DNA from 2 places in the Fictibacillus nanhaiensis genome. Region 1 is predicted to be linked to the other one. Evidence: riboswitches for the same ligand, from Rfam matches in the RefSeq annotation. Region 1 holds a riboswitch; the other holds the start of a gene.
What was found. Region 1 has a riboswitch for cyclic di-AMP ahead of ACFS5O_RS17975 (hypothetical protein). Riboswitches for the same ligand answer to the same signal wherever they lie in the genome.

Region 1 (15,039 bases):
TGCCAGATGTCTTGTGATACGACCATACCGAGTGCAAACAACAAAAAGTATTGGAAGATCTGCTGATAACCGATTCCTGTGAAATCTAGGTGAGATTCAGGAAGTTTTGTTAATAGATTTCCTAAACCATCTACCTTTGAAAGACTCATAGGAACCATAATGAAGAAGATACCAACCGTCATTACGATGAATTGAATAATATCCGTGACTGTAACACTCCACATTCCACCTAGTATTGTATAGAAGAGGACGATACCTCCTCCAACTAACATGGAAGTCGTTAAGCTCCACCCTAAGAGTACATTGATGATCGTTCCCATCCCGATCACTTGGGTAACTGCGATCATCAAAGTATATATAGAAGCCACGATGGCACTTAAAAGTCGTGTTTCCGATTTGTATCGTTTTCCTAAAAGTTCACTGATCGTTGTAACTTTTAATGAATCGATCTTTTTAATAAATATCGTACCTAAAAGAATAATACCTAAACCAATCATTGATACAAACCAGATGCCAGAGATTCCGAACTGATATCCTAGCTTTGTTGTTCCGATCGTCGCTGCTCCACCTAAAATAACGGCAGATAAACAACCAAGATACATAAACATGCCAAGGTTGCGTCCTGCTAATGTGAAATCTTCAGAAGTCTTTGCTTTAGTTGAGCCAATAATTCCTGCACCAATCAATACGGCAAAATATAAAAGAATAATAACTGTATCAAAAGTTTGCATAATAAAAAACCTCCTTTTTAGTGTAATGCTTTAACCGTGTCATTTAAGCGTTTTGATAGTTTTCCGACAGTTGAGCATGAACTTCATCCAAATATTCTTCAAGTGACTCTTGAAGGACAGCAAGACCTTGATCAATTTGTTCTTGATTAATAGTAAGAGGAGGAATCATTCTGATGACTTCACCATGATTTCCACAAAGATAAAAGAGAACGCCTTTCTCTAAACACTTGTCTAGAATATTCATCAGTGCTTGACCGTCTGGTTTACCTGTAAAAGGATCGATAATTTCAATTCCAATCATAAGTCCTACTGCACGAATACTCCCGATCAAAGGAGTCTTTTCTTGAAGTTCTTTCAATCTTGCAACTGCATAATTCCCCATGTTTTTTGAGTTTTCTATGAGATTTTCTTTTGTTAAAACATCTATTGTAGCGAGCGCTGCTTCACAAGCGATTGGGTTTCCACCAAATGTTGTCCCGTGACTGCCAAGTGGCCATTGCTGCATGAGTTCTTTAGAAGCAACTGTTGCACTTAGTGGCAATCCTGAAGCAATACCTTTTGCGATAGCCATGATGTCGGGCGTAACTCCGAACGTTTGAGCAGCGAACCATTCACCTGTTCTTCCGAATCCCGTCTGAACTTCATCGAAAATCAGCAAGATGCCATGTCTGTCACAAACTTCTCTAATTTTCTTCAGCCAGCCACTCGGTGGAACGATGTAGCCTCCTTCACCTAGAACAGGTTCTACAATCATACAGGCGACTTCTTCTGGTGTTACTTGATGGTTGAACAATGTTTCAAAATCTTTCTCAAGCTTCTCGATGACATACGTTTCTGGATCTTCACCAGCTGGAGCACTTTTTACATCGGCATAGGGAACTTGATAGGCAAGACCGTTCGGTTGTAGAAACTTGCGGTATTTACTTTTGGAAGTTGTCACGCTCAACGCACCTAGTGATCGACCATGAAAGCATCCGGTAAAAGAAATAACGTAAGGTCTTTTAGTCACGTGCTTAGCGAGTTTCAGAGCACCTTCTATGGCTTCGGTTCCACTGTTGGCAAAAAAGAAACAGTCCAAATCACCTGGTAGAACATGAGCTAGTTCTTTAGAAAGTTTCAGGATCGATTCATACATGATGACTCCAGATGGTCCGTGCATGAGGTGATCTGCTGCATCTTTGATCGCTTGGACCACTTTTGGATGACGATGGCCAGTATTTGCCGTTGCAATACCAGAAGTGAAATCAAGATACTGCTTTCCATCCAGCCCATAATAATAGCAGCCCTCTGCTTTTACGACAGGTAGGTTCGGATGATCTTTTGCCATACTTGGTGCTAGTAGGTTAGGCATTTCGTTTACAAGGTTGCTCCAGTTGTTCATTGACACGTATATTACCTCCTAGATATTCCATACTCATGTTGTATAAATAATTCCTATATAGAATATCCATGCAAGGATCATGCCAAAAAACTAAATTATCTGATATTTTTTCATTTTTCTTACGATTGATGGCTGGCTAGTGCCGAGTGCTTCTGCCATCCGTATGGTCGTTCTATATTTCTTTCTAGCTGCTAATAAGATCTGTTTCTCTCTATCATCCAACATCTGTTTAAGTGTTTGTTCGGTATGAATCGATGGAGAGGGGATTGATGCACCTTCTTTTACATGATCCGGAAGGTGCTCATCCGTAATAAGAGTGGTGGGAGAGAGTACCACCAATCGTTCCATGATGTTGATCAGTTCTCGTACATTTCCTCTCCATTCATAATGCAGAAGATGATGAATGACAGCTTCATCTAATCTTTTCTTCTTGTTATATTTTTCTTCGAATTGCTGTAAGAGCATATGTATAAGTGGTACGATATCTTCGGTTCTCTTCCTGAGTGGGGGAATCGTTACAGGTACAACGTTTAAACGAAAATAGAGATCTTCGCGAAACTGTTTCTCATGGATCGCCTTCTGCAGATCTTTGTTCGTAGCTGAGATCAAACGGAAATCTACTTTGATTGGTTTCGTTCCTCCAACACGATAAAACTGTTTTTCTTGTATGACTTTTAAAACTTTAACTTGGTGCTGAGGGGGAAGTTCACCGATCTCATCTAAGAAAAGTGTGCCTCCGTTCGATAGTTCAATAAGGCCGACTTTGCCTTTTTGATGCGCACCTGTAAAAGCCCCAGGTTCATAGCCGAATAGCTCTGCTTCAAATAAAGAATCTGGAATAGCGCCACAGTTAACCTCAATAAATGGACCTTTTGAACGATGACTTCGATTGTGGATAAATTTAGCTAACAATGATTTCCCGACACCAGATTCTCCTAAGATGAGTGCATTCACATCGACTTCAGACAACTGAAGTGCTGTTGAAACTGCTTTTTTCATATCTTCACTTTTAGCGATGATTCCAGCATCATGAAGCTGTTTGCTTCTTAATAGACCTAGCTCTGTTTTTACTCGCTGCATCTCTTCTTCCATAGCAAACAAAAACTCTTTATATTGAGCGAGTTCTGTAATGTCGTGTGAATAGCTCACAATTCTATATAGTTCCCCTTGTTCGTTATATACAGGAATCCCTGTCACAAGCAGTTTTTTTCCTTTATTTGTTGTTTGTACAAACGTGATTTTTTTATTTTCTTTTACAACCATTGGTGTGAGAATCGGTGTGAATAACCCTTGAGCTTCTAAATCATAGACAGATTTTCCGATCAAGCTGTCTGATTCAACTCCGTAAATCTTTCCGGTAGCCTCACTCACTTTAAGGATGATGCCATCCACATTCGTAACTAATATATCGTCTTTTAAAGAATGAAGAATCTGTTCATTTTCATTCCAATCTTTTGATTGACTCACGTTCATCAGTCCTTTGGCAACAGAATAAGCTATTCAATTCTGAATAATTATTTATTTATGAATAATTATACGACTACTTATTTTGATTAGATATAGGAACAAAGAATTTTTTTAAAAGAAATTAGGAGGGTAACACGCTCCTAAGAAGTGAAAAGGAGGAAGAAGGGAGGATACAAATAAAAAAAGGGCCAATACGAATGGCCCTTTTATTCTTTCATTATAAAAGTTCAGTTTTTAATTCAACGTCAATGTTGCCGCTTGTTGCTTTAGAATAAGGACAAACACCGTGAGCAGTCTTTACTAATTCCTCAGCTTCTTCTTGTGATACTCCATTAACCCCAACGTTTAGAACAACAGCAAGCTTAAACCCGCCATCGGTATCTTTCCCTATAGAAACTTCAGCTGTCACTTTTGATTCAATTCGTTTTTTGCTTTGACGTGCAACTAAGTTTAGTGCTGAATCAAAGCAAGCGGCATATCCTGCTGCAAATAGTTGCTCAGGGTTTGTAGCGTTCTCGCTTCCTGATCCACCAAGCGCTTTTGGCATAGCTAATTCATGATTTAAAACACCGTTATCACTCTTAACCGTACCTGCTCTTCCACCTTCAGCTGTTGCTTTTGCTGTGTATAATGCTTCCATTCCAAACACTCCTTTGTTTGTGTAAAATTAAATTGTGTACAACTTAATAACTCGTAATCATCATAACGTATCCTTTTTGTAGAGTCAAACAATTTAATTGTGTAAAACTAAATTGTGTTATAATGCAAGTACCCTTTACAAAAAGAAAGGAAACATCATGAAAAATGAAACCTTAAAATTAGAAAACCAAATATGTTTTAAAATTTATACAGCAGAACGTGAAATCACAAAGCTTTATAGAGAGTTGTTAAAAGAACTCAACGTGACTTATCCACAATATTTAGTATTGCTTCTTTTATGGGAAAAACATTCATTAACTGTAAAAGAATTAGGGCAAAGGTTATTTTTAGATTCAGGGACCCTTACTCCCATGTTAAAGCGTATGGAGATGAATGGTCTCGTTGAAAGAAAAAGATCAGAACAAGATGAGCGAAGTGTGATCGTGTCTGTAACGGAAAAAGGAAATGCCTTAAAAGAAAAAGCAGAGTGTATTCCAAATCAGCTTGTTGATAATATTCCGATGGGAAAAGAGGAACTCTCAACATTGAATGAAACGTTGACAAGTATGTTAGAGCAGTTGCAGAACCAAACGAAATGATAGAGAAAAAGACGCTAAGAACAAGTTCTCGGCGTCTTTTTGTTTTTTTTTATCCTAGCTCAAACCAAACCAAAACCCTAGTTCGACGTGTTGCGCACACGACATGTACAAATAAAAAAATACCTTGGCTAAATAAGCCAAGGTATTACGGTTTAATGATTGTTGTTCGCTTCATCATCACGCATCAGCCAGCCCTCAAAGTGGCGCTTGACGTAATTTTCAGCCTCTTGATAGCTTGAAAATGTTTCATCAACTGGATGAGTCTTATGTGTGATCAGCCATGTTTGATTATCTTCAGAATAAATCTTTGATACTTCACGATGGTTGTTCACATACAAGCTGCCATCAGGATTTTCCTTCACGTTGTGTTCGTTCTTCGGTGCATCGATTCGTCGAGGCTGTTCATGGAATGCAGCAACAACAAACTTTTCAAACGCTTCAGAAGTCATGTTTCCGCCAGAAGCTTTCGGATGTCCGCCTCCACCATATTGTTTCGCGTAGATCGAGCAATCCACTTCATCATGAATGGTGCGTAATCCAATACGCTTATTGGCAATGTTTAAAATCACAATCAAGTCTAAGTGAGGATTTTCACGATTGATCTCGTTCCCGAGCTCGGAATGATAGCGTTCCGCATGTAGGATTCCAATCTTATACGTTTTCTCTTCAGATCCTTCGCCTAAAGACCAAGTATCCCAGATCTCGACCATCTGACGCTGTTTCTTTTTGATGTAATCTGCAATATTTTCTTCTTCTAAATCGAGAATCGTTGTTTCTGTTTCTGAGAACTGAAAAGAATCACCTTTTAAACGATTCATGATCTGGTCCTCAAATTTATCAGGAGGTAGGATAAAGAATAAGTCGTTTAAACGCTTAGCTTCAACCTTCTGGTCAAACCATTCCCACGTATCATATAAACGTACAAGCTCTACATATTCGTCGAGTGCGCCGGTTCGTTTAAGTTTACCGTTATCGATCAAATATTCGTAGAAAAGGGAAGTGGCACATGTTAAACGTTCATCATCATAACGAACTTGAACGTGCCCCCAATCAAACCCATTGAAATGAAGCGCTGTTGCATGGTGATCGATCAGCTTCACTTTTCCTCCTGCATTCGAGCGTTCATCAAGTCGCATCATTAATTCTTCGTTGACCGCAATATCGGTAATAATAATTTCTGTTTTTCTCTCTTTCGGATTATCGAGCAGCATCTCAACTCGGTCGTTAATCGTTCCATGTGAACAATACGATATCTTACAATTGTCTCCAAATGCTAGTTGTGCTAAATAACCGCACGATTTTCCGTCTAAATCATTGTGTGAAAATAAATGAATCATGTCAGTATCCTCTCTATTATGCTCTCTGTCTAGAGTATCGTCATAAAGCATAAAGTTCAACCTTTAAAAAAATTTACTATATAGGCTTACTGCCTTTATGAATAGACCGAGCTGTTGCATTCTTATATATAGGAGAGAATATGCACAATTCTTCTTACGAGACACGAGAAAAATACATTTACAATGGATGGAATTAGGTGGAAAATGATTAGGTGGGTAATTATGTAAATTGGGGGTTTTGATGTGCAGGAATTTCTGAAAGTGTTTCAGAATAAAAACTTCAGAAAGTTGTTTTTTGCTGGTTTTACTTCAATGATGGGAAGTATTATCGGCGTTACAGCTTTTATGTTTTATTTGCTAGATAAGTTCGGTGAACAGCCTTTTTATGCAACCCTTGCCGAATTGATGTATTCTCTACCAACACTAGCTGTATTCTTTCTTGTAGGGGTGTTAGCTGATCGTATGGATCGTCAAAAGATCGCTCTCTATTGCGACTGGATCTGTGCAGGCCTATGCCTCCTATTAATGGGTGCAATTTGGCTAGATTGGATGCCTCTCATTTTTGTGATCCTGTTCTTAAGGAGTGCAGTGGGGAAATTCTTTCATCCAGCTGACCAAGCGATGGTACAAGGCGTACTATCGAAAGAGGAGTATGCCATTGCGGCTGGTTTAAATCAAATGGTAGGTAGTTTGTTTATGCTATTTGGAAATATGATCGCCATATTTATTTATTGGAGTGTAGGAATACAAGGAGCCATTGCATTTGATCTTCTTACATATGTTTTATCAGCCTTGTTCATTATGAGTATGAAAGTAAATGAAGATATTCGTCTACCGAACGGACAACAAAGGTTTAAAGATATCCGAGTAAAGATGGTATGGAAGGACTTTGTTTCAGGTTTTGTTTACATCAAACAATCTAAACTTCTGCTTTCTTTAATCTTTGGTTTTTTCTTGTTTGGTATAGTAAATGGTGGATTATCAGTTATGCCGGCATTTATCATGAAATACAAACTAGCACCTGACAATTATGAACAAATGATGATGTGGATGGGTATCCTATTCGGTGTATCCATACTCTCTGGCAGTGTATTATGTTCGATGCTCGCTAAAAAGATTAGACTCTCGTATGCCATTGTTCTCGGTCTGTTTGTTAGTGGCGTATCCCTTGGTTTGTGCGCGCTTGCGCCAAATGTATGGTCATTCTTTATTTTGACCGGATTGGCTGGGTTTAGCATACCATTAATCAATATTGGGATCGGAGGCTGGTTACCAAAAATCGTTGACCCGAAAATGATGGGGCGTGTCCAAGGGTGGATCTCACCGATCAATATGTTATCTCATACGATGACTCTCGGTTTAATCGCATTGTTTTTCCCGAAGATTTTAACAGTCGAGATGCTGTTTTGGGTGGTTGGAGGGTGTCTGATTGTTGTTGGACTCTTCTACATGTTAACTTTACCAAAGTATGATATCGATGATGAAGAAAACAAAAATGAGTTACATTTAGAAAAAGTACCAGTTTAAAGGTGGAGATTATGGCGAAGCCCTTTTATAATGAAGAGCGGAGGGGAAGTCATGGCATCATTTCAAAACATATTATTCTGGATCTTTTTAATCTTACCGATCATTCTTTTCTTTGTAGCAATCGCAAGAACTTCATGGGTTTTAATGCTTGTAAACATGTTTTTAGCTCTGCCGATCATTTGGTTTGTGAGCTGGGTTACAGAAAGTTATGGTGCTGTCTTTGTGATAATTGCAATCCATCTGTTCACAGGAGTATGGCTATGGACGAAAAGACAGAGATTGGATTTTAGATCTTTTTAAAAAAGCTGAGCAAAGTTTTATTTGCTCAGTTTTTTTATGAATTTTTTTCGATTTGGTATTAAAACTTTGCAAGTAACACTTTATTTAATTTTAATATTCTGACTATTATTTAATTTGAAAAACATCGTAAATAAAAGAAATTAATAGAAAATAGTTGATTTGTTTTGTTTACATGAAATAAAACAGCATATTTTGGTTATTTTCGTATGAATCCTTAAAATTTTGAAGTTTTTACTTCGTTTACAAGGAACAAAAGCAGGAGTAATATATTTCTTATCGTAAAACTTTAAAATTTTTCCATGACCGCTGAATCCAATTTTGGAACGGAGGAACCATCGGCAGTTCTTTACTGCCTGGGGTGAAACTTATTTAAGTCGGGCGACTTCTGCCGTCCGAACCCGTCAGCTAACTTCGTAAGCGTGGTAGGAGAGGGAAGGTGAACATAAAAAAAGCAATGACCAATTAAAAAATATGATATTTATATCATGCGTCTTTATCGCTTAATTCCTAAAACTTTAGGAAGCGGGGGAACCAACCGCAGTCCAACGTGACTGCATGGGGTGAATCTCGAGAGATCGAGTAGGGCTACTCTCAAGCCCGAATCCGTCAGCTAACTCCGTAAGCGTTCAGAGAGAGGCAACAAATTTCGTGTGTTTACACGCTTATTCAAGTATGTGTAGAAGCCGCGAGAAGAGTTCCTCTTCCGCAGGCTTCTTTTTTGTTGCCTTTTTTACCGAAATGGAGGATGTAACGATGGAGAAATCATCTAGGAACGTGCTCATAATGTTTCCTGATCAAGTTTCAGATGTGTTTATTTCAAAACTAAGATTATGTGACGACTATCAATCTATTGTTCTCTGTGTTCCTAACCGAGATGAAGCAGATAGACTCTCACAAGTTGGTTTTCAACATGTGTATGTCATGAATTATGGTGACAAGCGTAAATTCATCGGGATGGTAGGTCCTTTTGTTCAAAAGATCATTGTTGTTGAATCTGGATTTTTAGAATGCTGCCAAACGATTGAACTTATTCGCAGCATCTATAACATACCTGTTTATGTCATCAAATCAGACACACGGTATATTTCCAGAGTTTATAAGGAGTTAGGTGCCGATTACGTAATTTATAACAAAACCGGAAATATTCAATTCTTACTTTCTTCATAAAAAAAGAGCGGAGGAATTCATTTATGAGATTAAGTCCAAACGAAATTGAACAGATTTTGTTAAAAGCGAAAAGAGATCAGTTAAATGCTTATTATGCAAGTGTGATTCAACATAGTCTCTCCAAATGGGTCATTCAAGACACGCTTAGAAGCAAAGGATAAACCATTCTATAAGAGGGGACTCATCGTATGTGTTCCCTCTCTATTTCAGACCAATGATAGGCAGGGGAAAACATGGGAGCAGAGTCAGTTGTATTATTGCCAAAAAGATTGTCGATCGGACAGATCAATGAATTTGTCAATGCTGCTGGTTCTTTTGAAAGTGAGATTCTTTTCTTTTATCAAGGCATACAGATTAATGCGAAAGGCTTGCTCTCTGTTAATCTATTTTTTTTGTCGCATTATTCTAAAAATCTGGATGAACCGATCACCCTTAGAGTGGAAGGGTCTGACGCACAAGTTGCGCTTAAAGATTTGTCACACATGCTATCAAGTTTTTACGAGTAGTTTACTAGTTAGTTTAGGAGGAAATTGCATTGTTAGATCTATATATGGTTTTAACTCTAATCGTTTCATTTTTGGTGTATTTTAACTTTATTTACTGGTGTGATCGAGTTGTTGGAGGAGAGACGAAAAAATGATAATAACGATGGTTGCAACAGGTGGCGTGTTTTTGTACTTAGTATACGCATTGATTAATCCTGAAAAATTTTAACGTTAATGTTTAACATACACTTAAAGGTTCATATAGGAGGAACAAAGTAATGGGCGTTTTACAAATGGCAATCGTGATTCTTTTATTGCTTCTGATCGTTAAACCACTAGGAAGCTATATCTATCACGTATTTTCCAACAAATCTAACAAAACAGATAAAGTGTTTGCTGGAATTGAAAAGATCATTTATTCCATATCTGGAATAAAAGAAAGACCAGGCATGACATGGAAAAAGTATACGATGTCATTATTATTAACGAACATTGTTCTGGTCGCAGTCGGTTATGTCATTTTAAGACTTCAAAAGTGGCTTCCGTTAAACCCTAGCCAGATTGACAACATGGAATCGACATTATCCTTTAATACGATTGTCAGTTTTATGACGAATACAAACCTACAACACTACAGTGGAGAAACAGGACTCTCATACTTTTCTCAAATGTCGGTCATCATGATGATGATGTTTACATCTGCCGTGACAGGAATCATTGTAGCAATTGCATTTATTCGTGGTATTACAAGCAAAGGTGCAACGATTGGTAACTTCTTTGAAGACTTTATAAAAGGCCATACTCGGCTACTTATTCCAATGGCTGTTGTCGTCACCCTCGTCTTAGTTGGATTAAAAGTTCCACAAACGTTAGATGGTACGATTCAGATTACAACGTTAGAAGGAGAGAAGCAGGAAATCGCAACAGGGCCAGTCGCTTCACTCGTTTCTATTAAACACTTAGGTACGAACGGTGGGGGGTTCTTCGGAGTGAACTCAGCACATCCTTTTGAGAATCCTAGTCCGTTAACTAATGTGATCGAAATACTTTCAATGTGGTGTATACCTGCTGCATTAACATACACGTATGGACGTTTTGCTAAAAATCAAAAACAAGGCTGGGTTATTTTCGGTGCAATGGCCATTCTCTTTATTGCGTTCTTATCTTTAATCTATATTTCCGAAAGTAACGGAAATCCAGCAATGAATGCTATCGGTCTTAGTTCAGAACAAGGAAGCATGGAAGGAAAAGAAGTTCGTTTTGGAACGGCTCAATCTGCACTGTTTAGCACAGTAACGACAGCTGCTACAACAGGAACGGTCAATAACATGCATGATACCTTGACTCCGCTTGGTGGAATTACACCATTATCACTTATGATGTTAAATACAGTGTTTGGCGGAGATGGAGTAGGTTTAGTGAACATGCTCATGTATGCGATCATCGGAGTGTTCATCTGCGGTCTGATGGTTGGTCGTACACCAGAATTTTTAGGCCGTAAAATAGAGCCAAGAGAAATGAAACTTATAACGATAGCACTTCTTGCACACCCGTTGATTATATTGGGTCCGACTGCCTTAGCTTTTATGACAGAGCTTGGAAAAGGGGCGATAAGCAACCCGGGATTCCATGGTATTTCACAAGTTCTCTATGAGTATACTTCTGCTGCAGCAAATAACGGCTCAGGCTTTGAGGGTCTTGGAGACAATACGCCTTTTTGGAATATCTCAACTGGACTTGTCATGCTGCTTGGGAGGTACGTTTCCATCATCGCTTTGCTCGCTGTAGCAGGGTCTCTAGTAAAAAAACAACCTGTTCCTGAAACGATTGGTACGTTTAGAACAGACAACATCCTTTTTGTAGGTATTCTTGTTGGGGCAGTGCTTATTATTGGTGCGTTAACCTTCTTACCTGTAATGGCGCTTGGACCAATAGCTGAATACTTGTCGATCCGTTAATTTAGAGAGGTGCAGATAAAAATGAATCAATCCAAACAGAGTGTTCGTTCTGGCCTCATCAGCCGAGCGATGGTGGAAAGTATAGTGAAGTTAAATCCAATAACGATGATGAAAAATCCGGTTATGTTCGTAGTAGAGATCGGAACATTCCTTGTCTTGCTCATGATGATCATGCCTAAGCAGTTTGATGCTGAAGGTAGATTTGGTTATAACTTATCGGTTTTCTTAATCCTTTTATTCACCATTCTATTTGCAAACTTTGCAGAAGCCTTAGCAGAAGGTAGAGGAAAAGCGCAAGCCGATAGTTTAAAGAAAACGAAAAAAGGCACGATCGCAAAAAAAGTGGTTAAATCAGGAACGATCAAAGAAGTATCTTCAGAAGATCTTCGTAAAGGAGATATTGTTTTAATCGAGACAGGTGACATGGTTCCGGGTGACGGTGAGATTATCGAAGGGCTTGCGTCCATTGATGAATCTGCTATCACAGGAGAATCAGCACCAGTCATTAAAGAAGCAGGAGGAGATTTTAGTTCTGTAACAGGCGGCACAAAAGTGGTCAGTGACTTTATTAAAGTTAGGATTACAGCAGATCCAGGTGAGTCATTCTTAGATAAGATGATCTCCTTAGTAGAAGGAGCTAAACGTCAAAAGACACCGAACGAGATCGCACTTAACATTTTGCTTGTAACGTTGACGATCATCTTCTTGTTAGTAGTCGTAACGATTGTTCCAATAGCTGATTATGTAGGAGTAAATCTAGAAGTTTCAACACTAATAGCTCTACTCGTCTGTCTCATTCCAACAACGATTGGTGCGTTATTATCAGCGATTGGAATCGCTGGTATGGACCGTGTAACACGCTTTAACGTATTAGCGATGTCAGGAAAAGCAGTTGAAGCAGCAGGTGATATTAATACCATCATCCTAGATAAGACAGGGACGATTACATTTGGTAACCGTCTAGCTGCAGAATTTATTCCGGTAGGATGGTCTTCAAAGAAAGAGTTAACTGAAATGGCAGTGGTAACATCCTTATTTGATGAAACACCGGAAGGAAGATCAGTAGTAGAGTTGGCAAGGAAACAAGGGTTTACTTCGGATACCTCGAAGTATGAATCAGGCGACATTGTACCTTTTACAGCAGAAGAACGTATGAGTGGAATTAATTTGAATGGTTTTCATTATCGAAAGGGTGCTGTTGACTCCATCATTAAGTTTGTAGAGAAGCAAGCAGGAGAGATTCCAGAAGATCTGAAAAAGAAAAGTGATGAGATAGCGAAAAAAGGTGGCACTCCGCTTGCTGTTTGTATGAATGATAGAATCTATGGATTGATCTATTTAAAAGATACCGTTAAGCCGGGAATGCGTGAACGTTTTGATGAACTAAGAAAAATGGGGATCAAAACAATCATGTGTACAGGAGATAACCCCTTAACTGCTGCAACCATCGCAAAAGAAGCAGGGGTGGATGACTTTATTGCCGAATCAAAACCTGAAGATAAGATACGTGTGATCCGTGAAGAGCAGGAAAAAGGAAAACTAGTTGCTATGACAGGAGATGGAACGAACGACGCCCCAGCACTTGCTCAAGCAGATGTTGGACTCGCGATGAACTCGGGAACAATAGCAGCTAAGGAAGCGGCAAACATGGTTGATCTTGATTCAGACCCAACGAAAATCATTGAAGTGGTAGCGATTGGCAAACAGTTGCTCATGACTAGAGGATCTCTGACCACTTTTAGTATCGCGAATGATATTGCGAAGTATTTCGCCATTATACCTGCCATGTTTACAGCTGCTATACCAGAGATGCAGGCTCTCAATATTATGGGGTTACATTCTCCAACGAGTGCCATTATTTCAGCACTGATCTTTAACGCGATCATCATACCGCTCTTGATTCCACTTGCCATGAAGGGCGTTAAATACGTGCCGATGAGTGCAAACAAATTGTTGTATAAAAACATTGTTATCTATGGAGTGGGAGGAATTGTAGTCCCGTTTATAGGGATTAAGCTGATCGACATGATTGTAAAAGTATTCATGTAACAATGAACGGGAGGATTATGAGTGTGTTTAAAATAATTAGATTGTCACTATTATTGATCGTACTATGCGGTATCGTCTACCCGGTTGCTATGACAGGGCTAGCACACACGATCTTTCCGTCACAAGCAGATGGAAGTCTTGTGAAAAATAGCGATGGGAAGGTTGTTGGTTCAGAATTAATCGGTCAAAACTATAAGAGTCCACAATATTTCCAAGGTCGAGTTTCTTCTATAGAAAATAACGGAGCTGCTACAGGATCAAATAATTATGCTCCGTCTAATGAGGATATGCTGAAAAGAACAGAGGAATCTATTAAGGCATTGCAAAAAGAAAATCCAGAACTAGATAAAAAAGATATTCCATTAGACCTAATCACAAATTCAGGTTCAGGTCTTGATCCTCACATTTCTGTTCAAGCTGCTGAGTTTCAAGCAGAGCGTGTGAGTGAGGAAACTGGTATTAAAAAAGAAGAATTGCTAGCCATGATTAAAGATTCAACAACAAATAGAAGTTTAGGGATCTTCGGTGAACCGCATATAAACGTCTTGGAATTAAATATGAAAGTTCAAGATGTAATGGAATAGGTTGATAAACCTCGGTCTATAGAAGGCCGAGGTATTTACTCATGTAAGGGGGTATAAAGATTGTTTCCAGAATATAAACGAAAAACACCTGAAGAGATTTTACGAGAATTAGAGCAATTAAAAAGAGGTAAATTAAAAGTCTACATTGGTTCTGCTCCCGGAGTCGGGAAGACGTATCGGTTGCTTCAAGAAGCTCATGAACTGAAAGCGGAGGGGATTGATGTACTCGTTGGACTTGTTGAAACACATAATAGAAAAGAAACAAGTGATCTTATTCGAGATTTAGAGATTGTTCAAAAAAAGGAAGTTCAATATAAAGGAAGATTGCTAGAAGAGATGGATACACAAGCGATTATTGAACGAAACCCAGATGTAGTAATCGTGGACGAACTAGCACATACGAATGCTCCAACTTCACCGAACGAAAAAAGATACATGGATGTGGAGGAAATTCTACAAGCGGGTATTAATGTTATTTCCGCTGTAAACATTCAACACTTAGAAAGCTTGCATGATATTGTTGAGCAGATCACGGGTATAAAAGTAAGAGAACGAATTCCTGATCACGTTCTTCATGAAATGGCAAATGAAGTAATACTAGTAGACGTTACACCAGAGATTCTTCGTAAAAGATTATCTGAAGGTAAAATTTATGACAAAAGTAAAATTGAGCAGGCACTTACAAACTTTTTTACAGATAGCAATCTTGGCGCATTAAGAGAATTATCGTTGCGAGAGGTCGCTGATGATATTGATGAAAGAATCGGAAAAACAAGATTACAAAATGGCCTTCAGAGTCCTACCGGCGTACATGA
Region 2 (15,039 bases), on a different contig from region 1:
AGCAGAAACCGCACCGATCTCACAAGCCATCTCCGTTCCACCGAGAGGATCGATTTCATCCGCATGAATCTTCATACCAAATCCTGCTGTTTTTGCTTTTTGAAGAAAGACTTTAGACTGTTCTACCGTAAACACACCAGTTTCACAGAAAATATCTACAAACTCTGCCAGACCCTCTTTTGAGATTATGCTTAACAAGGAAAGCATCTCTTCTAAAAAGGCATCTGGTCTTCCTTTATAATTTTCAGGAATAGCATGAGCTCCTAAAAAAGTTGAAACAAGATCGATCGGGTGGGTTTCATTCAGCTGTTTTGCTACTCTCAGCTGTTTTAATTCAGTCTCTTTATCCAAACCGTATCCACTCTTTGCTTCCATAGTCGTAACACCATACGTTAAACATCTGTTTAAATGAAACATTCCCTTTTCATAGAGGTCATCTTCAGATGTTTCACGTGTTGCTTTGACCGTTGAATGAATTCCTCCGCCTTGAGCTAAAATTTCTAAATAAGGAACGCCTTGTTGCTTTAAAGCGAGTTCATGCTCTCGTGACCCCCCGAACACAAGATGTGTATGAGGGTCCACTAAGCCTGGTGATAGCAGTTTTCCTTCTGCTTCAATCGTTTCTTTTGCTTGTAACTGAGCGGCTTCTTCCGCTGTTCCAATAAAAGTGACCACACCATCCTTTATACCAACCGCTCCGTTATCGATGATGGAGAGTTCATTCATCTGTGTTCCTCGAAGCGCTTCTCCATTACTTTTTGGAACGACCACCTGTCCTGCTAAAATCAATGTATCTAGCATTCGTCACACTCCTTTTTATTTCTCGATCATCGGTAGATCTATGCCTTTTTCTTTTGCCGTTTCAATCGCAAGGTCATAACCTGCATCAGCATGCCTTACAATCCCCATTCCAGGATCACTCGTTAATACACGCTCTAACCGACGAGCTGCTTCTTCTGTTCCATCTGCTACAACGACCATTCCAGCATGAAGAGAATACCCCATCCCAACACCGCCGCCATGGTGCACAGATACCCAGCTTGCACCATTTACTGCATTGATCATCGCGTTTAGAATCGGCCAGTCAGCAACCGCATCACTGCCATCAAGCATTCCTTCTGTTTCGCGATTAGGCGAAGCCACTGAACCACAATCTAAGTGATCACGCCCGATCACGATTGGTGCTGACAATTCGCCGCTAGCTACCATTTCATTAATAATTTTTCCAAACTTCGCACGTTCCCCGTAGCCTAACCAACAGATACGGGAAGGCAGACCTTGAAACTGTACTTTTTCCTGAGCCATCTTGATCCATTTGCAGAGGTGCTCGTTATCACTAAACTCTCGTAAAATTACTTCATCCGTTTTTCTGATATCTTCAGGATCGCCCGATAACGCTACCCATCTAAAAGGTCCTTTCCCTTCACAGAACAATGGGCGGATAAAAGCTGGTACGAATCCAGGGAAATCGAAAGCGTTTTTTATTCCTTCATCGAAAGCGACTTGTCTGATGTTGTTCCCATAATCAAAAACAACAGCACCCTTTTTTTGCATCTCTAGCATAGCCTGAACGTGAACCGCCATAGATTTCTTTGATTTTTCAATGTATTGCTCTGGATGGCGTTTACGAAGTTCTGCTCCTTCTTCCATAGAGAAACCTACTGGTAAATAGCCATGCAACGGGTCATGGGCAGATGTCTGATCCGTAACAAGATCCGGAATCTCTCCCATTTCAATCATCTTCGGTAAAAGTTCAGCAGCATTTCCTAAGAGACCGATGGATAAAGGCTCACCTTTTGCCGCATATTCTTTAGCCATGCTTAAAGCTTCGTCTAAACTCTTTGTCATCTTATCTAAGTATCTTGTGTCTAAGCGGCGTTGAATTCTTGTTTCGTCTACATCAATGGCGATCACAACCCCATCATTCATCGTTACGGCTAGAGATTGCGCTCCGCCCATACCTCCAAGACCTGCAGTGAGTGTAATCGTGCCTTTCAAAGATCCGTTAAAATGTTTGCGTGCAGCCTCCGCAAACGTCTCATACGTACCTTGAAGAATGCCTTGAGTCCCGATGTAGATCCAGCTTCCTGCAGTCATCTGCCCATACATCATCAGCCCTCTTTTTTCGAGATCACGGAATGTCTCCCAGTTTGCCCATGCAGGAACAAGATTGGAGTTCGCAAGTAGAACACGTGGAGCATCCGTATGCGATTTAAATACAGCGACCGGTTTTCCAGATTGTACGAGAAGCGTTTCGTCATTCTCTAAACGTTCTAACGTCTCTATGATCTTATGATAAGAGTCCCAGTTGCGGGCAGCTTTACCAATACCACCATAAACGACTAATTCATCGGGATTCTCGGCTACTTCCCCATCTAGGTTGTTCATCAGCATACGGATAGCCGCTTCTTGAACCCATCCTTTAGCGGATAATTTTGTACCTCTTGCAGCTGATATAGAATGTTTTACGTTTGACATGTAAAAATACCTCCTTTTAATGTGCTAACTTTTGAATTTTTGACCCGATTAGGATGTCATTCCATGATGTATCGAGGATCCATGAAGCAACAGCTTCCATATCCCGGTGGAACATGCGGTCACATTGTATCGTTGGACAAACGATTCTTCCCTGCTCGTATACTTTCTTTGTTTTAGGTGCTAATTTTTCTGGACCTCTAAAATCTGCTGCTTGCATCGCACAGATTAACTCGACTGCAAGTACACGCCTTGCATTCGCAATAATTTGAGCCGCATGCCTAGAAGCGATCGTTCCCATACTCACATGATCTTCTTGATTCGCTGATGAAGGAATTGAATCAACACTTGCAGGATGTGCCAATGTTTTATTTTCTGAAACGAGTGATGCTGCTGCATACTGCATGATCATCGCACCAGACTCTAGCCCTGGATTTGGACTTAAGAAACCAGGTAAATCACTCAACTGAGGATTGACCATCCGTTCGATGCGTCGCTCTGAAATATTTGCCCATTCTGCAGCAGCGAGCTTTAAGAAGTCCATGGCAAAAGCGATCGGCTGACCATGAAAGTTCCCACCTGATATGATCTTGTTTCCTCCTTCAAAAATCAGTGGGTTATCCGTTGCAGCATTCATCTCAATCTCAAGCTTTTCTTTTACATAACCAAGAACTTGCCATGAGGCACCATGAACTTGAGGGATACACCTTAAGGAGTAAGCATCCTGGACCCGAATCTCTCCTTGTTTCGTTGTAAGCTGGCTGCCTTCTAAATATTCTCTCAATCGACGAGCGACATCTACCTGCTCTTGGTAACCTCTAGCAAGATGTACATCTTCGTCAAACGCATCTGTTATCCCCCGTAAACTTTCTGTTGTGAGTGCTGCAATCGCATCTGCCATGAGTCCGATTCGTTCGGCTTCTATATAGGCAGCAATTCCTTGTGCCGTCATGGCTTGTGTTCCATTAATTAAAGCTAGACCCTCTTTTGCCGTTAACACAACGGGTTCAATGCCCGCTCTCTTTAAAGCTTCTTGACCCGGCATACGTTCCCCTTTGTAAAAAGCCTCTCCCTCACCTACTAATACAAGTGCTAAGTGAGAGAGCGGTGCAAGGTCTCCGCTTGCCCCAAGGGATCCTTGTTGAGGAACAACAGGATGGACACTTTTTTCGACCAACTCTAGTAGCCTTTCGATTACGACTGGACGGATACCCGATAACCCTTTTAGAAGTGCATTGGCACGCAAGATCAGCATCAAGCGGGAGATCGTCTCTGGGAAAGGATCTCCTATGCCGCACGCATGACTGCGGATCAGATTGATCTGAAGCGTTTCTACATCGTCTCTAGAAATAAAAACATCGCTAAATTTTCCGAAGCCGGTAGTAATTCCGTATACGACTTTACCTGCAGCTACGATCTCCTCAACCGCTTTCCGACTATCTGCTACTTTCTTCATGCTAAGCGGGCAAGCTTCTACGGGTTCGTTATGATGCAGAATCCGCTTGATCTCTTCCATGGAAAGCGTATTACCTGTTAATGTAATCATCTTCATCCCTCTTTTATTAACGTTCTTTTTATTAAGGCGTTCTACATATAAGTGGTGACTTTGGGTTATTTTTTTATCTTCTTTGACAAGTTGATTGGAGTGCAAGGTGTGAGACTCCTGGGGATCAGCGGGACAGGTGAGACTCTTAACAGCGCAGAGCGCTAAGAGGCTCACCGCACGCCCCCCGGAAAGCGAGCATCCTGGAACGGAAATCAACTACTTTCAAAGACAACTAGTCTCACTAAAAAATGCATTTTTCACATACAAAAAGAGCGCACCCGAAAGAAAACTCTTTCGAATACGCCCCCTCATCACTAGTTACTATGGGCATTATTTAAATATGATTGATTCCTAGACCGATCGCCTCATGCTCTAATCCTTTTACAGGAGCACCTATCGTTCCATAGAGAGCGACTGCGATCCAGTCACCTTCTTCTTTCTTCTCATACGGATTACCGCGGACAACGATGAAACGTAACCCTACAGTCCTAAGAACAGTGCCAAGCTGAACCTGCCCTCTTGTCACCCCATGAAAAGCTTCCATGATTGCATGATATAACGAATGTGTTTCACGATAAATTCCGGTTTGAATGATATTTTCACTTTTGGCCGCTGTTTCAATGGCAGCTACTACCTTTTGTGAATCCATGGAACCAGCTTTGCCTACGCAATACTTCCAGCCCAATTTCTCAATTTCAGGCAGATAACTTTCATCTAATACCCCTAACATGGCCATCTTTCCGATCAAACGTTCAATTGATAATGCCATTGCATGAATCACTCTTTCTCTAACGGCTAATAACTACTTCTAGTGTATGCGTTTACAATTTGTCCGTCAATTCCCTTTCAACAACTTATCACAGCAGTTTAGTAAAGAAAATGACACGTATAATCTAGCAAACTAGCGGTAAGAATGATAGTAAGAAATATAACGGAATGAGGGTTGTTACATGTTAAACGTACAAAAAGAAATTGCACTAGCTTCAATGTCACGCACACCACAGTTTGAGGAAGATGTGAATGACTTTTTTATCGCTTATGACAAAGGACATAATCCGTTACTGCTCTTACCTACTACGAAAGGTTTTCTTCCAGAAGGACAGGTATACGCGATCGCATTCATTAAAAAAGAAAACAATTCTTATCAATTTACCCTTTCAGATAAAATCATGCCCTTCTCGATGGATGAGGCTACACTCATTCATGATCAGCTCGGTTTCTTCTTCGGGCCTGATAATAATATGCTCTCTTCCTTTTTCAAAGGGGATACGTATGGCGCTTATGTAGTTTGGACAAAGCATATGGTCACCCAATTAATCAACGAGACTCTGCAGAATTGGCACAATACATCAGATGATTCTCAGCGTGAAAAACATAAAACGCGCCTTACTATGCTTCTTCAAGCTTAATAAAAAACTGACTGTTAATTCCTTTATCTCTTGAACAGATGAAGGAAGTTAACGGTCAGTTTTTTCTTGTGTCATGTAGTGGGTGATGCCTGTTCTTTTTTATTTTTCTTAAAGTGTTTTTTTATAAAAGTCATTATAAAAAGAAGTGGAATATAACTGATAGCTAAGTAAAAACCAACCTTGTTTGTGTAATTGTTTAGCATATTAATTTTAAGCCGCGTGTCCAAATAGTAACAAGCTGCTAATACTAAGACTAGCATCACAATGAGTGTGATGTGGTGACGAATGTTCAACATCAATTTGGCTACTCGGCTCGAACACCAAATCGCCAATGCAATATTAGGGAGAATCACTAAACACCACATGGAGACGAATACGAAATCAAAGCGTTCTACAAATGAAACTTGAACGATTTTTACCATAGATAATGTTGCCCAAATATTTCTAGACAATTGTTCCTCGCTAAAAAAGGCAAATGAAAACAAAGTGACTAGCAAGTACATCATAAATGTAAAAAGATTGGCATGATGAGCAAATTTCTGCGATCGCTTAGCATTTTTGATAAACGGATAAAAGACAAGTAGCGTTTCAAAACCAAGATAACTCAGCATCATATTTTTTGTTGCTGACAAGTAATCCTTCATACTTTCATCGAATACAGGCAAAAGGTTAGAAAAATGAGTGAATTCCAGTGGATACACCAGCAAAACGATCAGACCTAATGGAATAACCACTCCTAGAAAACAAATACCTGCCACCGTTCGAAAACCAGAAGAAACAACATAGTACGTTAATAAAAGGAATACAGCTGCAATTTTCCAAGTACTTAAAGTCGGAAACATCCATACTTGTATAACTTCAATATAAGTTCTTAGTACAGTAATCGACCAGAGCAGAAAATAGAGAAGTAAAGAGAGGTTAAATAGATTTCCTATAAAACCGCCAAACAACGTTTTATGTGTGGTCACAATATCTCCATCACCATTATCAAGCACGTAATAGATCATCCAGATTAGAAGATGTACCAAAACAGCTGCTATGATAACCGATATCCAAGAATCATACCCTGCGTATTTAGCGATGATTCGCTGATACCCTAAAACCCCTACCCCTACTTGTTCAGAATGGACGAGAAAAAAGACAAGAAAGGGAGAAACGAGAAAAGCTTCTTTAATTTTTTGCATGATAATCTCTCTTCCTCTCTTTAAAATCTTGTTTTAGCTTTCCCAAGAGGAAGTCAATTAACCCATAAAGAACCAAAAAAGCTAACGCAGTATGAAGGAGCTTTCCCTCAGTGCATTAGCTTTTTTTATCCCGTTATCCCGTGAACACTTCACCGTCTGGATATCTAATATTATCTTTTGTTTGTTTAGCCAGACTAAATGCCAACGTTAAAGGTCCTAATTTACCGAAAACCATTACTATACAGATCACAATCTTTCCGATGATTGTGAGATCTGGCGTTAGCCCCATACTTAATCCAACTGTCCCGAATGCTGAAACCACTTCAAAAACGATAACCATAAACGAGGTATCCTTTTGAACATATGTGATTACAAATAGCGCTGCAAATATAAATAGAATTGAAATGGTTGTAATAGCAAGAGCTCTGTAAACCACCGCGTTTCTAATCGTTCTTCTCATCACGACTGTATCTTCATTACCTTTCAAGAAGGCTGCAACAGTAAATATAATAACGACAAACGTTGTCAGCTTGATCCCTCCACCTGTTGAAGTACTTCCTGCTCCAACAAACATCAAAAGGACCATTAATAGAGATGTATCAGGGTTGATTGCTGTCATATCAATCGAGTTAAAACCTGCTGTTCTTGGTGAAATACCTTGAAAATAGGAAGCCCAAAATTGTTCAGCGCCTGTTAGCATCCCGATCGTCTTAGGGTTGTTGAACTCAAAAAGATAAAAAAACAAGATTGCTACAACATTTAATATCAAAGTGGACAACAACATTACTTTAGAATGTAGTGAGAGTGTTTTCCAGCGGCGGCTTACCCAAATATCAACTAAAACGGTAAATCCAATTCCACCCGTTATAATTAAGAATGATATGACAAGATTCATCATTGGATCTCCTACATAACCCATCAAACCATCAGACCAGAGTGAAAAACCAGCATTATTGTATGCGGATATGACGTGAAATATGCTGTAGTATATCCCTTTGCGCACACCTAAATCTGGCACAAGTCTCAATGATAATAAGAAGGTAGCAATGATTTGAATTCCGATTGAAAACACAAATAAATTTCGAACTAAACGGATCACACCGCCGATAGAAGGCTGGTTGAGTGCTTCTTGCATCAATACACGTTGTTTGATGGAAATTTTTCTTCCCATCATAATAACAACGAGTGATGCAAAGGACATGACCCCGAGTCCTCCGACTTGGATTAAAAATAAAATGACGATCTCCCCAAACAAGGTAAACGTTGAACCTGGATCAACGGTAGCTAAGCCTGTTACGGTTGCTGCTGAAGTGGCAATAAAAAAAGCATCTACCCAAGATAACGTTTCTTCATGAGCGACAGGTAGCTTTAACAAACACATGCCAACAAAAATAAGAAATAAAAATAGCAACGCTAAAAATTGAGGAGGATTCAATTTAATTGGGTTATGCAAAAAACGTTTATGCTTTCTGACATGTAGTGCCAATGTTTACACTTCCTCATCCTCAAATCGATTTAGATCTTCGTTTCGACCGATTACGACGAGTATATCTCCATATTGAAGAGATACGTCAGCAATAGGAGATACGAGAATCTCGTCTCCACGTTTGATTGCTACAATATTACAGCCATAACGTGCTCGAACATCAAGATCTGTTAACGTTTTGTTAACAAGTTTATCCGTTACACCTATCTCTACAATACTGTGTTCATGCGATAGCTCGATAAAATCAATAATTTTTTCAGAAGAAATGAGTTGAGCAACCCGAAGCGCCATATCGCGCTCTGGGTGGATAATACGGTCTGCTCCTAGCTTCTCCAACACTTTGTGATGATAGTCATTCTGTGCTTTAACCCATACCTTTTGAACTCCTGATTCCTTTAGGAGTAGAGTGGTTAAGATACTTGATTGAATGTCTTCTCCGATTGATACGATGACGTGGTTAAAATTTCGAATTCCTAAAGACTTCATCACGTTCTCATCCGTAGAGTTTGCTTGAACAGCTTGAGTAGCTATTGTTGCAAACTCATTTACTCTTTCCATATCTTTATCTATAGCTAGAACATCATAGCCCATCGTCGCAAATTCTCGACAGATGCTTCCTCCAAAACGTCCTAATCCAATTACTGCAAACTGTTTTTTCATTATGGTCTCCCCTTAAAATCCATGAAGTTTTTGCTTTGTTATTTCTCTAGTTTTGCTGGTTAAGAGGTATACAAATTTAAGTAAAAAAACGCAAAAAAAAGACCACACAAAAAAGCGGGTCCGGTTTTCCACCAAATTGACCTCTCCAGTGACATGACGCTTACGGGGTTAGCTGTCGGATTAGGGATTGGAGTATCCCTTTTTGCTAATAGAGCAAAATTCACCCCAAAAGATTGGTTCCCCCGTTTTACAGTAGTTTCACCATAAAATAACTGTAAATTCAGCGATCTAAAGCCTGCTAAATTTTGAATTACATATACTGTAATCCTCTATCTTTTAAATGTCAATCCATTTTTGTAGGGTTAACAAATACTTTACATTTTACCTGAAAATTGAAGAATCAATACAACGATTCCAATCAACCAAACATAAATAGCAAACCCTTTTAACGTACCGGTTTGAAGAAGTTTAATCATCCACTTTACCGCCACATATCCAAAAAGAGCCGACGCTAGAGTACCGACCAATAATGCTGAATAAGAGATAGGAGGATGTGCTCCTACAAATAGATCCTTAGACTGCAATACTACTCCCCCAGCAATAGATGGGATAGATAGTAAAAACGAAAAATAAGCAGCTGCTTTTTTGTCGATCTTACAGAAGAGCGCGGCTGCGATTGTCAGTCCAGAACGTGAAATAGCAGGAAGAATCGCTGCACCTTGAAACGTGCCGATCACAAGTGCATCACGTATAGAAATATCATCAATTCCTTTGTATCCATTCCGTTTATAAGAGTCAGCCCACCAAAGCAAGAAACCTGTAATCAGAAACTCCCAACCTACAGTAATTCCAGTTTTTGAGATCTCCTCAAAAAAATCTTTAAATGCCAGTCCTATTATAGCGGTCGGTATCGTACCAGCTATCAGCAGAATGCCCGTTTTGCTGAAGGGGCTTTTTATCACTTTTAGAATTTCTCTCCAATACACCGTCATCACGGCAATAAGTGTTCCGACATGAAGCATGCTATCCAAAAATAAACCCGCTTCCTCTAGCTGAAACATTTGCCTGCCAAGAAGCAGGTGTCCTGTCGAACTTACGGGTAAAAATTCAGTCACACCTTGTACAATGCCCAATATTAAGGCCTCGAGCCAATCCATAAAAAATCCCCCTCAAGTTACACGGTCTCGTACAACCTATTCCTGAGGAGGATTTTCTATTCTTGTTTTTTTGTGTCACAGTAGGAGCTTTACAGAACCCCTGAGAATAAACGAGCAAATGATTCTTTTGTACGTTCCCATAAACCTCTTTTGTAAAACTCAACGGGCTTAACTCTAACAGATTCGACCATGTCTTCTTCGTATTGTTCTACGAGATCACGGACAGATCCTGTATTTAGCAAGAACACGTTCACTTCAAAATTAAGATGAAAACTTCGCATATCCATATTAGCAGTACCGATCGAAGCTGTATCACCATCGATAATGATAACCTTTTGATGAAGAAATCCTTTTTTGTAGGAATAGATTTCTATTCCCGAACGCAGAAGTTCTGGGAAATAGGAACGCGTTGCATATTGTGTTAAAAAGCCATCATTGATTTCAGGAACTAATAATCGAACCTGAACTCCTTTTTTAGCAGCCACTCTTAAAGCTGTTCGAATCGCTTCATTAGGTACGAAGTATGGCGTTGCAATCCAGATTGATTTCTCTGCACATGAGATCAGTGAATAGAAAAGATCACTCATGATTCCTAGCTGGGTGTCTGGACCACTAGCAACAACATGAACGGTTCCGTCTCCTTCAGCAGGGTATGAGGTAGTAAGGTGATTATCTTCTAACAGATCTTCTCCACAAACATATTCCCAATCCATTAAAAAAATCGCATGAAGAACTTGAACACCTTCTCCTTCCATTACCATGTGAGTATCGCGCCAGAAACCAATTTCAGGATCCTCTCCTAAATATTCGACACCTACATTCAATCCTCCAACAAATCCAACCTTACCATCGATAATGATAATCTTACGATGGTTTCTGAAATTGAGTTTTTGATTAAAGAAGCCATATCGTACTGGTAAGAAAGCTTCAACTAAGATTCCTGCTTTTTTCATTCTGTCAATGTCATATTGCTGAAGAGAAAGACTTCCTATTCCATCATATAGAAACCTAACTTTTACACCTTCATTGGCTTTTCTAATTAACAAATCAATAATATCTTTACCAAGTCGATCTGAGCGGAAAATATAATACTGAATATGTATATACTCCTTGGCTTCTTCCAACCTTGCAAAAATTTCTGGAAATGTCTCTTTGCCATTTTTTAATATTTTTGAACTTGTTTTTCTGTTCAAACGCGTAAGGGTAATATGATGAGCGTGGGTTGCAAAGCACTGTTGATGCCTTTTTAAATCACTAAAATCAGGCTTTTCTTCCTGTTTAGATACTCTGATCCATTCGTCCCTGTCTTTTTTTCTTTTAGATTTAAAAAGATGACCTTTCAAATAAAGTTGGCCAGAATAAAGATAGAACATATATCCGATAAATGGAAACAATATCAATACATAAATCCATAGAAGTGTATGTTGAGCTGTTCTGTTCTCGAGCATTAACGAATAGATCGTATACAGAATCACTGCGATGTAAAGGAGCCCAAATACTGTTTTGATGATTACATATCCTTCTGCAAAGAAAACGATGTATAAACAGACGAGTAACAATAGTGTGAGAAAAAATTCCCATATTCGTTTCATGCACGTGCTCCTTTTTACCAATCTTCTCTTTCTCTCTTTTATTCCCTTCCCTTTGTAATTAAAACAAGTGACTTCTCTCTTTTTATACCATTTTTTTATAGGATTTGCAGATATGACGACTGTTATGAAATTAGGAATTGTTTCAATCATTCGAAACGGTTTTTTTGTGTACGCAGACGCTTCGGAATTTGCAGGGTTTGAATTGGACAGATGATGTGACCAATCCGACAGATTAATCTTCAAATCGGACAGATTCACTAGTCAATTGGACAAATTACCGCCAATAACAAAAAAAGGCGCCCATACACAGACTCCTCTATAGCGCTTACTGTCGACTTTTAAGAAAATACTGTCCACTTTTTGAGTTTTACTGTCCACTTTCGCTAATTTACTGTCCACTTTTGTAAATTTACTGTCCACTTTAATTTCCGCAAAATAGAAACACATAAAAAAGCTCCAGAGGTTATCACCACCTCTAGAGCCTTTCAACATTATTCTTTTTTCGCTCCATTTTCTTTCCAATAGTACTCTGCAACTGCTTCAGCCACTGCTTCTGCACTTCTGTACAGCTCATCCATGTTGTTATCCACACCGCCAAACTCGATAAGGAGAGCGTGGTCAGAAAGGTCTTGATTATAAACACCATTTCCCTGTGTTTTGTTTTTTCCGATAACCCCACGACTTAAGCCAGGGTATTTTTTATCTAAGATCGCATTGATCTCTTGCGCTGCTTTTTGGTTGTTTTCAAAATTAGGGTTCGCTTTACCGATAACGAACAAAGTACGTGCGTAAGACTTCCCATTAATTTCTGTAGTTGTAGACTTCCCTCTCATCGAGTCTCGATGCAGGTCAAAAATTAAATCAATATCTTGGTTGCTCGACATCGCACTTTGGACGAGTGTACGTGACATCGGGTAACTCTTACGGTAATCCGTGTTATTCTTTCTTAAAAGCTCCGTCATGTTAGTCATGTCAACGGTTGTACCAATTCCTCTCGCCTCTAATTCCTCTCCAAGCTTTTTCCCTACCATCGTGATGTTTACCTTAGAATGGATGGCATGGTCAGGGTTTGTTACACCTTTTAAATGCGGTAAGAATGATTCCCAACTGTGCGAATGATAGATATAAGCGATCTTCTTTCCGCTTGTTGTTTGACCTGGTGGTTTTTCTGAATCAGAAGGATCTGGATCTTCCAATCGCTCAATATCTTGAACTTCTGCTTCTTCACCACTTAGAAGGAGCTCCATAGGCGGCGGCGACTCGTACGCTAGGTTTGTGTAATCCGTTCCTTCCCCAGCAACAATGATCGTTGAATCATAGAGCGCAAATCCAGGAAGTTCGTTTCCTAATAGACTTCGGATATCTCCTGGCTTAATGCTTGTCGTTAATTCAAACAGAACACTTGATAACGCTGGCGGCTTACTTGCTTTTGGAAGCTCTTGCGTAAAATATCGATTTTCCCACCCTATAAAATAAACAAGTGCTTCACCAGAAAATTCCGTTAACCACTTATGCATGGTTGATGAACTCAATCGATATTTGTGCTCAAAGGATGTGATAAAACTAGTGGCAACGACGATAAATAGCATGGCTCCGGCAAGTAATAAAGGTAAACGCTTCATATTCAATTGCGGGGTGAACATGTATAGCCCTCCACTTCTGTTAACGTTTCTATCACATCCTATGCAGTGAAGAAATTAAATAGAATCGAATCTATGAAAAAATAATAGAGAGACTTCTATTCGCTTGCTCCCTGATCTTTTCGTTTGGTTAGATAATGAGTGAAGTCTTTTGAAAGAAAACAGAGTTATATGCACAAAAAAAACCAGTTCCTCAACTGGTTTGTGATGTAAGGACGATCTCGTCTGAGTTTGAATGATTTCCGCTAGCAAGCTTTTCATAAATATCAATAAAAATACCTAATTCCTCTTGAGACAAATGATTAAGATAACTACTTATAGAATTAACTCTCTCATTTTCAGCTTCTCGTAAGATTTCGTGTCCTTCGTCAGTAATCTCCAAATAGACAATACGACGGTCTAAATCACTACGGTAACGACTCACAAATCCACGCTTGTACAAACGATCCGCACCAACAGTTATCGCACTTGGTTTTACACCCATATAGTCAGCCAATTTTGAAACGGTCCATTTATTTCTAATACACAACGTCTTCAAAAGTACAAACTGTGTTTTCGTTAACTCCTTTTCTATAGCAATTTCCGGGTGTAAACGCTTTGACACAATGTAATGCACTTTCTCCAATCTCTCCACATAGGACTTCAAATCCTTATTCCCCATACTATGAACCTCCAGCCTCTAAGTTGTAATGCGAGTATTATACTAACATTATACAAGAATTTTCATAACATTTGAACTATTATTTACAAATAATGTGTAAAAGAGTTGACGACTAGCATATATTTAAGATATATTACATTCAAATATATTTGAACGTTTTAGGAGTGTTGAACATGAAGGAGATTTATAACATACGAGAAGTTGAGCAGTTAAAGGTTATCTCTGACCCACTTCGCATCAAAATCCTATGGGAGATATTAGAGGAAGCTAAGACAGGAAAGATCTTATCAGACCTATTAGAAGTTCCAGCACCAAAGATTCATTACCACCTTAAGGAACTTGAACGTGTAGGATTAATTAACGTCGAGAGAACAGAAGAAAAGAATGGCATTATACAAAAGTTCTACAGACCTGTGGCTCACTCATTTTCGATTGCCGATATATTGCCTGATCAACGGCATGCAGTGAAAGATGAACTCTCTGATGCACTAAAGGAGAATATATTGGTTTCACTCGAAAAAACAAAGTCTATGGTTCGTAAATTAGATCCTGAAATACTAGCTTATTCAGATTCTCCTCTTAAATTTGGTTATAGACATGTAAAACTTTCTTCTGAACAAGTAAAACTGTTACATGACAAAGCAAAAGAAATATCAGAATTGATCTCAGAATTTAAAAAGAATGAGACTGACGATGGTGAGATCTATCACTACTTTATGCTCTCATTTCCATTGAAAGAGACACCTTATCCGGAAGAGGAGCTAGAGTAAGATGACCGAAACGATAGCTGTACACCAAAAAAGTGAAACAGAGTCCCTGTTCAGAAAGCGTTCTTTTTTATTCATATGGGCGATCACGATTTGTTCTTCTTTTTCAATCGCGATTTTTCAATTCTCACAGAGTTGGTACGTCGTAAAAACTTTAGACAAAGAGGCTTCGCTAGGCATTGTATTTATTGCAGCAAACGTTCCTCGTATTTTATTCATGGCCATCGGTGGTGTTCTAGCTGATCGAGTCAGTCGGACGAAAATATTGTTTTTCGCTAACTTCTTAAGAACTTTTTTGTTAGTTGGATTGTTGATCATGCTTGCAACAGGACATCTCTCCCTCCTATCTTTTATCATTTTTGGCTTGTTTTTTGGAGCACTTGATGCTTTCGTATGGCCAGCAAACGGATCGCTTCTGCCTAATGTTGTCGACCAATCTCAATTAACACGTGCAAATTCAGT

Region 2: another riboswitch for cyclic di-AMP. It lies ahead of ACFS5O_RS01620 (potassium channel family protein); the one in region 1 lies ahead of ACFS5O_RS17975 (hypothetical protein).

The regions. Positions count from the first base shown of each region.
Region 1 is NZ_JBHUPF010000006.1:2,783,448-2,798,486, reverse strand. Features, by position in the region: gene ACFS5O_RS18015 (sodium:solute symporter family protein) at 1-731, opposite strand, end outside; gene ACFS5O_RS18010 (aspartate aminotransferase family protein) at 775-2,112, opposite strand; gene ACFS5O_RS18005 (sigma-54 interaction domain-containing protein) at 2,203-3,579, opposite strand; gene ACFS5O_RS18000 (organic hydroperoxide resistance protein) at 3,797-4,219, opposite strand; gene ACFS5O_RS17995 (MarR family winged helix-turn-helix transcriptional regulator) at 4,377-4,817, shown strand; gene ACFS5O_RS17990 (DHH family phosphoesterase) at 4,970-6,154, opposite strand; gene ACFS5O_RS17985 (MFS transporter) at 6,398-7,681, shown strand; gene ACFS5O_RS17980 (hypothetical protein) at 7,733-7,981, shown strand; cyclic di-AMP (ydaO/yuaA leader) riboswitch at 8,276-8,417, shown strand; cyclic di-AMP (ydaO/yuaA leader) riboswitch at 8,469-8,622, shown strand; gene ACFS5O_RS17975 (hypothetical protein) at 8,735-9,148, shown strand; gene ACFS5O_RS17970 (hypothetical protein) at 9,172-9,309, shown strand; gene ACFS5O_RS17965 (HPr family phosphocarrier protein) at 9,382-9,654, shown strand; gene kdpF (K(+)-transporting ATPase subunit F) at 9,785-9,862, shown strand; gene kdpA (potassium-transporting ATPase subunit KdpA) at 9,912-11,591, shown strand; gene kdpB (potassium-transporting ATPase subunit KdpB) at 11,613-13,640, shown strand; gene kdpC (potassium-transporting ATPase subunit KdpC) at 13,658-14,224, shown strand; gene kdpDN (KdpD-like non-kinase potassium sensor) at 14,285-15,039, shown strand, end outside.
Region 2 is NZ_JBHUPF010000002.1:224,707-239,745, reverse strand. Features, by position in the region: gene hutI (imidazolonepropionase) at 1-801, opposite strand, end outside; gene hutU (urocanate hydratase) at 817-2,478, opposite strand; gene hutH (histidine ammonia-lyase) at 2,495-4,021, opposite strand; gene hutP (histidine utilization transcription antiterminator HutP) at 4,356-4,790, opposite strand; gene ACFS5O_RS01635 (hypothetical protein) at 4,972-5,430, shown strand; gene ACFS5O_RS01630 (GerAB/ArcD/ProY family transporter) at 5,502-6,614, opposite strand; gene ACFS5O_RS01625 (TrkH family potassium uptake protein) at 6,748-8,100, opposite strand; gene ACFS5O_RS01620 (potassium channel family protein) at 8,104-8,760, opposite strand; cyclic di-AMP (ydaO/yuaA leader) riboswitch at 8,902-9,056, opposite strand; gene ACFS5O_RS01615 (undecaprenyl-diphosphate phosphatase) at 9,135-9,917, opposite strand; gene cls (cardiolipin synthase) at 10,007-11,509, opposite strand; gene spoIIP (stage II sporulation protein P) at 12,001-13,152, opposite strand; gene ACFS5O_RS01600 (MarR family winged helix-turn-helix transcriptional regulator) at 13,343-13,810, opposite strand; gene ACFS5O_RS01595 (ArsR/SmtB family transcription factor) at 13,984-14,580, shown strand; gene ACFS5O_RS01590 (MFS transporter) at 14,582-15,039, shown strand, end outside.